DNA from 4 places in the Longimicrobium sp. genome. Region 2 is predicted to be linked to each of the others. Evidence: riboswitches for the same ligand, from Rfam matches in the RefSeq annotation. Region 2 holds a riboswitch; each other region holds the start of a gene.

Region 1 (2,194 bases), on a different contig from region 2:
TGGGATGAGGATGTACAGCGAGACACCTGGGAAGGAGGGGCCCGGGCCTGCTCCAGGTGATGCTTCTCAGGCGATGCTTTCCCGGAAGTTGCCGGGCCTGGGCCGGCCAGCACAAGGGCTGCGTCGACGTGTATGCGCCCAGGCCCGCCCTCCGGCAAGGGCGCCTTTCTGCACGCCATCGAGGCGATGACGCCCGAGTGGATCTTCGAGCACCCCTCAGACATCACCCGCGCATTCGACCTGTGGTGCTGAAGCCGAGCCTCCACGGATGCTGAACGCACGCTGGCGCGAAAACAGTTGACGATCCGCGCAACTTCTGCTTGCTTCCAATCGCGTCCCGTCGCCGACGCTCACCTTCGCGCGAGGTCCGTTACGTGAGAATCAGCATCGCCGCAGCCGCGGTGGCCATCGCGTTCGCGCACCCGGCTCGCGCGCAGCAGCCGACGCCGGCGCCGACCGCGACCGCCGCCGACTCGCAGGGGGTCCGGAACCCGCGCCCCGCGGGAACCCTTGGCCTGGCACTTCGCATCTTTCCCAACGCGCGGCCGTTCGTCGCGGTCGTGTCGCCGGAGTCGCCGGCGGCCGCGGCGGGGTTCATGGTGGACGACGTGGTGCTCTCCATCGACGGGCGTGACAGCCTGGAGCGTCCCCTGTTTCCTGGGCTGGCGCCGGGGCGCGCCTACACCGTCCGCGTGAAGCGCGGGGACGAGGAGCGCGAGCTGCGGATCGTGGCCGCGGCGCCTGCCGCCGCGCCGTAAGCGTCACTCGGCGCAGGACGTTTACCGGGAACGTTCCTTGCGCCACCTCCGTGCACCGGCGCAAGTTGCCGGAAATGATGCACCCCGCCTGGCCGTTCTTACCCGCGCCGGGCACCTACGATAACGGCAAACCCGTCGAAAGGCGGGGACGCAAAGCCACGAGGCTACAGCCGCGCTCCCCTGCGGCCATGCCGGTCGGGTTACCGAACAGGTGCTGCCATGCGCACTCCTCCGTCCGTATCCGATGCCGCCTCCGGGGCTGGCGCCGAGACCCTGCGCGGCCTGGCCGCGAACGCCGTCGCCCGGCTGAACCTGGGTGCCGCCGCCGTGCTGCTGGAGGGCGCCGGCCATCCCCCCGTGCACACCGCCGGCGCGCCGGAGCACCAGCAGGCGCTGCTGGCCGCCATCCTTCACCTGGGCCCGCCGCTGCGCGACGCACGGAACGCGGGCGAAACCCGCACCTTCCGCGCGCTCTCCGCCGGCGATCCGTCCCTCGTCTTCGGCCCCTCGCTCGCCCTCGTGCCGCTTGCCACTCCGGGCGAGGCGCCCGCCGGCTCGCTGGTGGCCCTCAACGTCCGGCCCTGGTCCGCCGGCGAGGTCGCCGCGCTGGAGTGCATGGCCGCGGGGGCGATGGCCGAGATCCGCGCGGAGGCCGCGGACGAGGCGCTGCGCGCGGCCCAGGCCCGGCTGGAGCTGCTGGAACGGGCGCTCGCGGCGGTGGATCGCGGGCTGACCATCACCGACGAGACGGGGGCCATCGTCTACACCAATCCCGCCGAGGCCCAGATGCACGGCTACCGGCTGGACGAGATGTACGGCCTTCCCGCCCGCGCGCTGGCGCCGCCCGAGCTGTGGAGCGCGCAGGGCGGCGTGCCTGCGCGCCCCGTGCGCCGCTGGGTGCGCGAGCGGATCAACGTGCGCCGCGACGGCACCCGCTTTCCCGTGCGCCTGTGGTCCGACATCGTAGCGGCGGACGACGAGCGGCCGATGGGGCTGGTGACGTGGTGCGAGGACCTGAGCGGGCGCGAGGAGCCCGCTGCCCCTTCGAGCGACGTGGACCTCGACGCGCTGACGCGCCTGCCCGACCGCGCCGCCTTTCTGCGCGCGCTGCAGCAGGCGTGCGAGGCCCGCGGCCAGCGTGGGGCCGAGTTCGCGGTGCTGTTCGTGGACCTGGACCGCTTCAAGACGGTGAACGACCGCCTGGGCCACGCCGCGGGCGACGCGCTGCTGGCCGTGGTGGGCGAGCGCCTGGCCGCCTCCATCCGCCCCAGCGACATGGTGGCGCGCATCGGCGGCGACGAGTTCGCCGCGCTGCTGCACGGGGTGGAGCGCGAGCAGGACGCGCTCGCCGTCGTTCAGCGCATCCAGCGGCTGCTCGCGGCGCCGGTGACCATCGAGGACGTGGAGATGCGCTGCTCGGCCAGCATCGGCGTGGC
Region 2 (2,194 bases):
GTGCGCGATCAGCGCCTCGGCGTTGGGCACCATCGTGCGGAACTTGTACATCTTGAAGCGGCGCTTGTTCTGCCCGTAGCGCTCCTGCGCGAACAGCACCGGCCCGCGGCTGGTGAACTTGATGGCCAGCGCGATGCCGATCAGGAAGGGCGACAGCACCAGCAGCCCCGCGGCAGCCCCCACGATGTCCACCGCCCGCTTGATGAGCACGCGGTGGTCGTCGCAGAAGGTCTTCATGGTCAGGAAGGGGAGCGCCCGGTCGTGCTCCAGCCGGGGCCGCGCCACCGACACCTGGAAGGCGTCCGCCAGGTACTTGCTCTCCACCCCCACCCGCGCGCACACCTCGATGGAGCGCTGGATCTCGGCGTAGCACGACTTGACCGGAAGGGCGATCAGCGCCTCGTCGACCACGTGGTGCATCAGCCAGTCTTCCAGCCCGTCCAGGCTGCACACCTTGGGAAGGTCCATCCGGGCGTCCAGCGCGTGGTCGTCGGAATCCACCCATCCCAGCAGCTCCACGCCGCCGGCGGGGCGCGACAGGATCTCGTCGCGCAGGCGCCGGGCGCGCGGCCCGCTGCCGATGATCAGCACCCGCCGGGGCACGTGGGTGCGCGCCGCCGAGTTTGCCAGCGCCCACACCGGAACGCGAACGGCGACGGCGATGGCGGCCGAGGCCACCCAGAACGCGGCCGCGGCGGGAACGCGGTACGGCCCCGCCAGGGTGGGCATCACGAAACTCATGGCGATGAAGCTGCCCAGCCCCGTGGCGGCCACGATGCGCAGGATGGCGTGCCGGCGGTTGGGCGCCACGTGCGCGTCGTACACGCCGGCCATGGAGAACAGCCGCGGCCACAGCAGGGCGAACAGCCCGGTCAGCAGCGCGTGGCGGATGGTGATCTGGAGCTTGAGCACCTCGTTCAGCCCGCCGGGCATGGTGCCCAGCGCCGTGCCGATCCACACCGCCAGCAGCAGCCCCACGCACGCGAAGGTGTCCACCGTCCGCTGCACTTCGGTGGGAAGCGCGGGAACCCGCGAGGGGAGCATCGTGGGCGCCGCCGACACCGTGAGGGTGGGCGGCACCGGCACCGACGCGGGCTCGTGGATGACGGGAACAGCCGGCACTTCGCGCGGAACTTCGGGCGGGGGGCCGATTTCGGGTGCTCCCCGGAGGGTGGTGCCCTCGAGGGCGATGATGCTGCGCTGCATGGCTTGTCCTACCACCTTCGGCGGCTGGGCTGTCTTGGCGATCCCCTGCGCCAACCAAGACCCCTGGCTCTGCGGCCCCGCCTCGCGGCGGGAGTGCTCTTGTCGGGTGCTGCACGGCCCGGAGGCCCCAGGCCGCCATCAAAGCGAATTCTATACCACCGGCGCACCTGTTTGTGCCCTCTCGTCCTGATCTGGGAACGAGTTAGGCCGTCATGGGGCACATCGTCGCGGATGCGGATGTTCCGCAACTCTGCCGCGGCGTGCGGCTGGGTGGGAGGGGTGTCACGCGGAGGCGCGGAGGACGCGGAGGGCACGGAAGGGTCCTTCGGCCGGTGGGGGTGGTCCCGGGCCGTCGTTCACAGGATGCGCGCGAGCTACGCGAAACGCCAGCATCCGCGCAGAATCCCCGGAGCCCCTTTCGGCCGGCGGCTGACGCGGAAGCGGAGGAAGGCAGAGAACTCTCCGCTCTTCCTCCGCTTCCTCCGCGCCTCCGCGTGGGATCTTCCCCCCGGCTCGTCAGCCCGCCTGGGCGTAGTAGGCGCGGCCCTCTTCGTACCACTGGTAGGCGGGGTCGTAGTCGCGGTCGCGGTCGGGGACGATGTCGTTGAGCACCGTGCCCACGGTGGGCATGCGCGCCCGGCGGCACTGCTCGGCGGCGTGCACCACCGCCTCGAAGGGCGTGACCCCGGCGCGCGACACCAGCAGCGTGGCGTCGGCGCAGGCGCCCAGCACGGCCGCGTCGGCGAACAGGTTCAGCGGGGGCGAGTCCAGCACCACGATGAAGTACTTTTCGCGCAGCCACTCCATCAGCACCTGGATGCGCGGCGACCCCAGCAGCTGCACCGGGTCGGGCGGCAGGTGCCCGGCGGGGATGTAGTGAAGCTGCCGGCCCTCGCCCACGTTCACCAGCTGCACCACGTCGGCCAGGGCCACGGTGCCCGCCAGCAGGTCCGAAAGCCCCGGCGTGCCGCCGCCGCCCTGGGGCGCG
Region 3 (2,194 bases), on a different contig from region 2:
GAGCGCGCGCTGGAGGTGTGGGAGCGGGTCCGCGACTTCCTGGACGCGGCGGGCCCCCGCGCCTGAGCGCGGGCCGCCGCGCCATCGATCTTTTTCCGAGTTCCTACGGAGACGCCACCATGCCGATGTCTGAGTTCCGCCGTTTGCCCCTCACGTTCGCCGCCGCGTTGCTCCTGGCCGCGTGCGGAAGGGGTGGCGACAAGGCGGCGGGAGGGCCGGCGAAGATGGATACCACCAACAAGGAGTGGGAAGACGGGCTGTCGTCGCAGCAGGTGCAGACCGAGGCCAAGGCGCTTTCTCCCGAAGAGGCGGCGCGGATGGGGATGGCCGTCGACACCACCATCCACCTGGAGGCGCTGGACGCACGCGACTCGGCGCTCGTGGAGCGGGGCCGGGTGAGCGCGCCTGCCCTCGGCGACACCGCCAGCGTCCCCGTGCGCGTGGACAGCACGCCCTGAAGCTTTCCGCCGCGGGGCAGGCGTGAACGCAGAGAGCCGAAACGCTCTCTGCGTTTTCTTTTGTCCAACGATGAGCGCGTGGTCCGCGTCGAGCCGAGGCTGCGTCCGCCATGCCGGCGACGGGGCGTCAGCGGGACCGGTGGGATGCAGAGACGTTCCGGCCCAAAACGCGCTTCAGGATTGGCGGCCGCCGGGCCAAGCCCTGCTTCTGCAACACCTTTGCGTATCAATACACTTGCGTTTAGGAAAATCAAGCCTACTTTATAGCTCGCCAAACACCACCTCGCCGAAAACGCACCCCGGCCGCGAGGCCGGTCCGCAAAGCCACAGGTCTCTCCGAGACAGCTGGGCTACCGAAGAAGGGCGTCGCCGGCCCGCCGCGCCGGCAAATCCGTTCGCCCCCCTCCCGCTCATGACCGACACCCCCGTATTCCGGCTCGCAACGAGCTGGCAGACCCGCGTGGCATTTGCCGCGCTCGCGCTTCTTGGCGCCGCGTGCGCCGACCTGGAGAACCCGGCTGCCCCGACCGGCGTGGCGGCGGCTTCCATCTCCGACGCCGCGCACGGCGGCACCCCCGGCTTCTTCTGGCTGCCGCCGATGGCCCGGAACCCCGGCGCGCCCGGGACGTTCGATGCCGGGCTCGACCCCACCGTGACCATCTGCGCGTGGTCGGGCACCGCCTGCACCTCTCCCGTCGCCGAGTACACGCGGGCAGGGGGCACCGGCGGCGAGGCGGTGAAGGTTTCCGACTCGCACTACCACGTCAACTGGCACACCCGCCAGTTCTCCCTGAGCGAGGCGCAGGTGTACCGCGTTCGCGTGCGCGTGGGACCGGTGGAGCTGGGCCACGCCGACGTGCGCGTGGTGGCGAACGGTTCGGCGGCGCGCGGCGTGGACGGCAGCCGGTACGTGGCCGTGGTGAACGGGCAGACGCTGGCCGTGAAGTTCCGCATCGAGTCGGGGATCCCGGGGGCCGTGATCGTCACACCGGGGACCGCGACGGTGCTGCCGGGCGAAACCCAGCAGTTCACCGCGGCCGTCACCGACCTGCACGGCAACGTCATCGCCGGCGCGCCGGTCACCTGGTCGTCCACCATCGCCAGCGTGGGCACCGTGGACGCGAACGGCATGGCGACGGGGAGCCAGACGGGCTTCACGTCCATCACCGCGACGATCGGGTCCATCACCGGCAGCGCCGCGCTGATCGTGGACGAGCCGATCCACCGCTGGCACCTGATGGAGCCCGCCCACGACCAGGGCAACTGGGCGGTGTGGGGCACGTCGGTGAACAACGTCTACGCGGCCAACTGGACGAGCGTGCTGCACTTCGACGGGGTGGAGTGGAGCAACGTCGACACCGTGCAGTGGCATGGCACGCTCGACATCTACGGCACCGCGGCCGACGACATCTACGCCGTGGGCCAGGCCGGGCGCATCCTGCACTTCGACGGGCAGGTGTGGCGCCAGGAGCAGTGGGACGGCCAGAGCGTCTACCCCCTGGCCCTGGGCAACTGGTACACGCCGTCGCCCAACATCTACCTCTGGGGCGTGTGGGCCGCCGGGCCAAACGACTGGTTCGTGGTGGGCGACCGGGGAACCATCCTGCGCGGCAAGGCGGGGAACTGGACGCCGATGAACTCCGGCGTCACCACGCTCCTTCGCCGCGTGTGGGGCACCTCGGCCACCGACGTGTACGCCACGGGCGACGGCGGCGTGCTGCTTCACTTCGACGGCA
Region 4 (2,194 bases), on a different contig from region 2:
CGCCGTGCAGCCGCGGCGCGTTGAAGCCGTGCGCGCCCACGTAGTCCACGTACGCGTCGCCGGGATAGTAGTGGCCGTACCAGTTCCAGTGCGCCGGGCCCGTGGCGCGGTTGGTCAGCGGGTTGCCCACGTTGGGGTTGAACACCCAGCGGACGTTGCTGGCGCCCTCGCGGCGGAAGATGTCGACGATGCGGCGCCAGGCGGCGGCGTACTTGGCCGGCGCGCTGTGGTCGCCGCCGTTCTCCACGCCCTGCCACACGTACTGCCAGTTGCCGTTCATCTCCCACGCCGGCTCCAGCAGCACCGTGCCGCCGACGGCCGCCAGCTGCCGGCCGATGCGCGCGAACTCGGCATCCGCGCGGCCCGCGGCGATCGCTTCCAGCAGCCCGGACTGCGGCGCGCCGTTCCAGCGCAGGTCCAGGGCGACGAAGTTGGTGGCGCCCGCCGCGCTCACCTCGCGCAGCACCTTGCCGCACCAGCCGGTGGCGGAAAAGTCGCACGACACCGGGTGGTAGGTCTTCACCAGCGCCGGCGCCTTGCCCACCATGTCGCCGTACTGGCGGATGGCCGCGCCGATGCGCTCGGGCTTGCTGTCGGCTTCGCCCAGGAAGGCGCCGTGAAAGAACGGGCCGCTGGTGGGGGTCACCGGCGCCTCCGGCTTCGTGGGGTCCTCGGGGCCGGTAACGGAGCCCGCGCCGTCGCAGGCCGCGCTGATGAGCACGAGCGATCCGGCGAGAACGACGGACGCGAACGACGAGACACGAGACGAGAGCTTGCGCATGGATGGCACCTTGCTTCGGCGGCCCGACTGGCGTGGCGGGAGCGATCCCGCGGTAGCCTCGTAGCTTTGCGTCCCCGCCTTTCGACGGGTTTGCCATTATCGATCGGTGCCCGGGGAGATTTTCCGGGCGGGAACATCGAGCGCGGAGGAGCCGCGCCCGCGCACCACTCTGGCACGTCGCGTTCCGCACCCGGGTGATGCAGCTAAGTGCTTGCAGATGAGCGTTTTAGATTGGAATGACAGGCGTGGTCCGATTGCAAACCGCGTGGCATTTTGCGGAAGCCCGCGACTTTTGCAAGCGCCGCGTAACCCGTGACGCCACTGCTACATAGGATGCCGACCACCCGCATCCGGCGCCCCTGTGTCATCCCGAAGGAGCGGCCCCGAGACCCCAGCCGCTACCCCATACCTGGCAGCGACTGAGGGATCCGCCACACACCATCCGAAGCGCATCGCTCTCTCCCCACATCGAGGCCCCAACCGGCGCGTCCCGGGGGCGCGACAGCGAGGCACCCAAACTCGAGACACATCCGCCGGGCTCGCCCCTCCCCCGCCCCTCCCCCGGCAAACTGCGCCGGGAGAGGGGAGAACTTCGATTGGGGTTCGATTGGACGTCGGTGCATGCCTCGGCAGCCCCCTCTCCCGGCCTCCCCCGAAACTGCGCGGGAGAGAGGAGCACTTCGACCGAGGCTCTACTGGCTGCCGGCGCATGCCTCGGCAGCCCCCTCTCCCCGGCCCTCTCCCCCGCTGCGCAGGGGAAAGGGAGAATTCGACTGCGTTTCGGCTGGCATGCGCGGGGGTCCTAACACGCGTGCGGCTGAAGCCCGGGCTTACGGCGAGTCCAGCGGCGGATTCACGCAGATAGGTACGAGCCTGTCCGCGGCCCTGTTGCTCTACGGTCACTGTGTGGCGGATCCCTCAGTCGCTGCGGTGTTTAGGCCACGCTGAGGGTACGGTGTGGCCGCTCCATCGGGATGACAGCGCGGACGGCGAAAGCCCCTCTCCGCGGCGATGCGGGGAGGGGCTTCTGCGGGGCGACGAACCGCGACTTACTCCGCGGTGCCGCCTGCCAGCGTGGAGAGGCGGCGGAGGAGCGCGTTGAGCGCGGCGCCTACCTCCGTGAACGTGGCCGACGAGGCGAAGCAAAGGTCCGCGCCCGCCTCCAGCAGCGACGGGCGAACCCCGGCGTCGTCTGCGTCCACGACCACGATGGGCATCCACGCCGCGGCCGGGATCGCGCGAAGCTCGCGCAGGGTCTCGGCTTCGGCGGCGGCGAGCTCGGCGCCCACGATCAGCGCCAAGGGCAGGTCGCCGTGCAGCCGCTGCCGGAGCGTGCCGGCGGCCGGCGTCTCGGCCTCGAAGCCGGAGGCGTGCAGCCGGCCCGCCAGGTCCATCGACCGAAGCTCGCGCGGA

What was found. A riboswitch is a leader RNA that binds a small molecule or an ion and turns the genes downstream of it on or off. The one in region 2 is predicted to bind cyclic di-GMP.
Region 1: linked by a shared signal. The riboswitch ahead of VIB55_RS22360 (bifunctional diguanylate cyclase/phosphodiesterase) and the one ahead of VIB55_RS22950 (sugar transferase) in region 2 are both predicted to bind cyclic di-GMP.
Region 3: linked by a shared signal. The riboswitch ahead of VIB55_RS00470 (Ig-like domain-containing protein) and the one ahead of VIB55_RS22950 (sugar transferase) in region 2 are both predicted to bind cyclic di-GMP.
Region 4: linked by a shared signal. The riboswitch ahead of VIB55_RS21170 (glycoside hydrolase family 26 protein) and the one ahead of VIB55_RS22950 (sugar transferase) in region 2 are both predicted to bind cyclic di-GMP.

Annotation. Positions count from the first base shown of each region.
Region 1 is NZ_DATBNB010000794.1:2,729-4,922, forward strand. Features, by position in the region: gene VIB55_RS22355 (PDZ domain-containing protein) at 375-758, shown strand; cyclic di-GMP riboswitch class I at 874-966, shown strand; gene VIB55_RS22360 (bifunctional diguanylate cyclase/phosphodiesterase) at 978-2,194, shown strand, end outside.
Region 2 is NZ_DATBNB010000811.1:1,113-3,306, forward strand. Features, by position in the region: gene VIB55_RS22950 (sugar transferase) at 1-1,206, opposite strand, end outside; cyclic di-GMP riboswitch class I at 1,223-1,314, opposite strand; gene VIB55_RS22955 (GumC family protein) at 1,723-2,194, opposite strand, start outside.
Region 3 is NZ_DATBNB010000015.1:2,956-5,149, reverse strand. Features, by position in the region: gene VIB55_RS00480 (alpha/beta hydrolase) at 1-66, shown strand, start outside; gene VIB55_RS00475 (hypothetical protein) at 120-458, shown strand; cyclic di-GMP riboswitch class I at 742-816, shown strand; gene VIB55_RS00470 (Ig-like domain-containing protein) at 871-2,194, shown strand, end outside.
Region 4 is NZ_DATBNB010000750.1:135-2,328, reverse strand. Features, by position in the region: gene VIB55_RS21170 (glycoside hydrolase family 26 protein) at 1-781, opposite strand, end outside; cyclic di-GMP riboswitch class I at 796-886, opposite strand; partial or broken gene VIB55_RS21165 (hypothetical protein) at 1,831-2,194, opposite strand, start outside.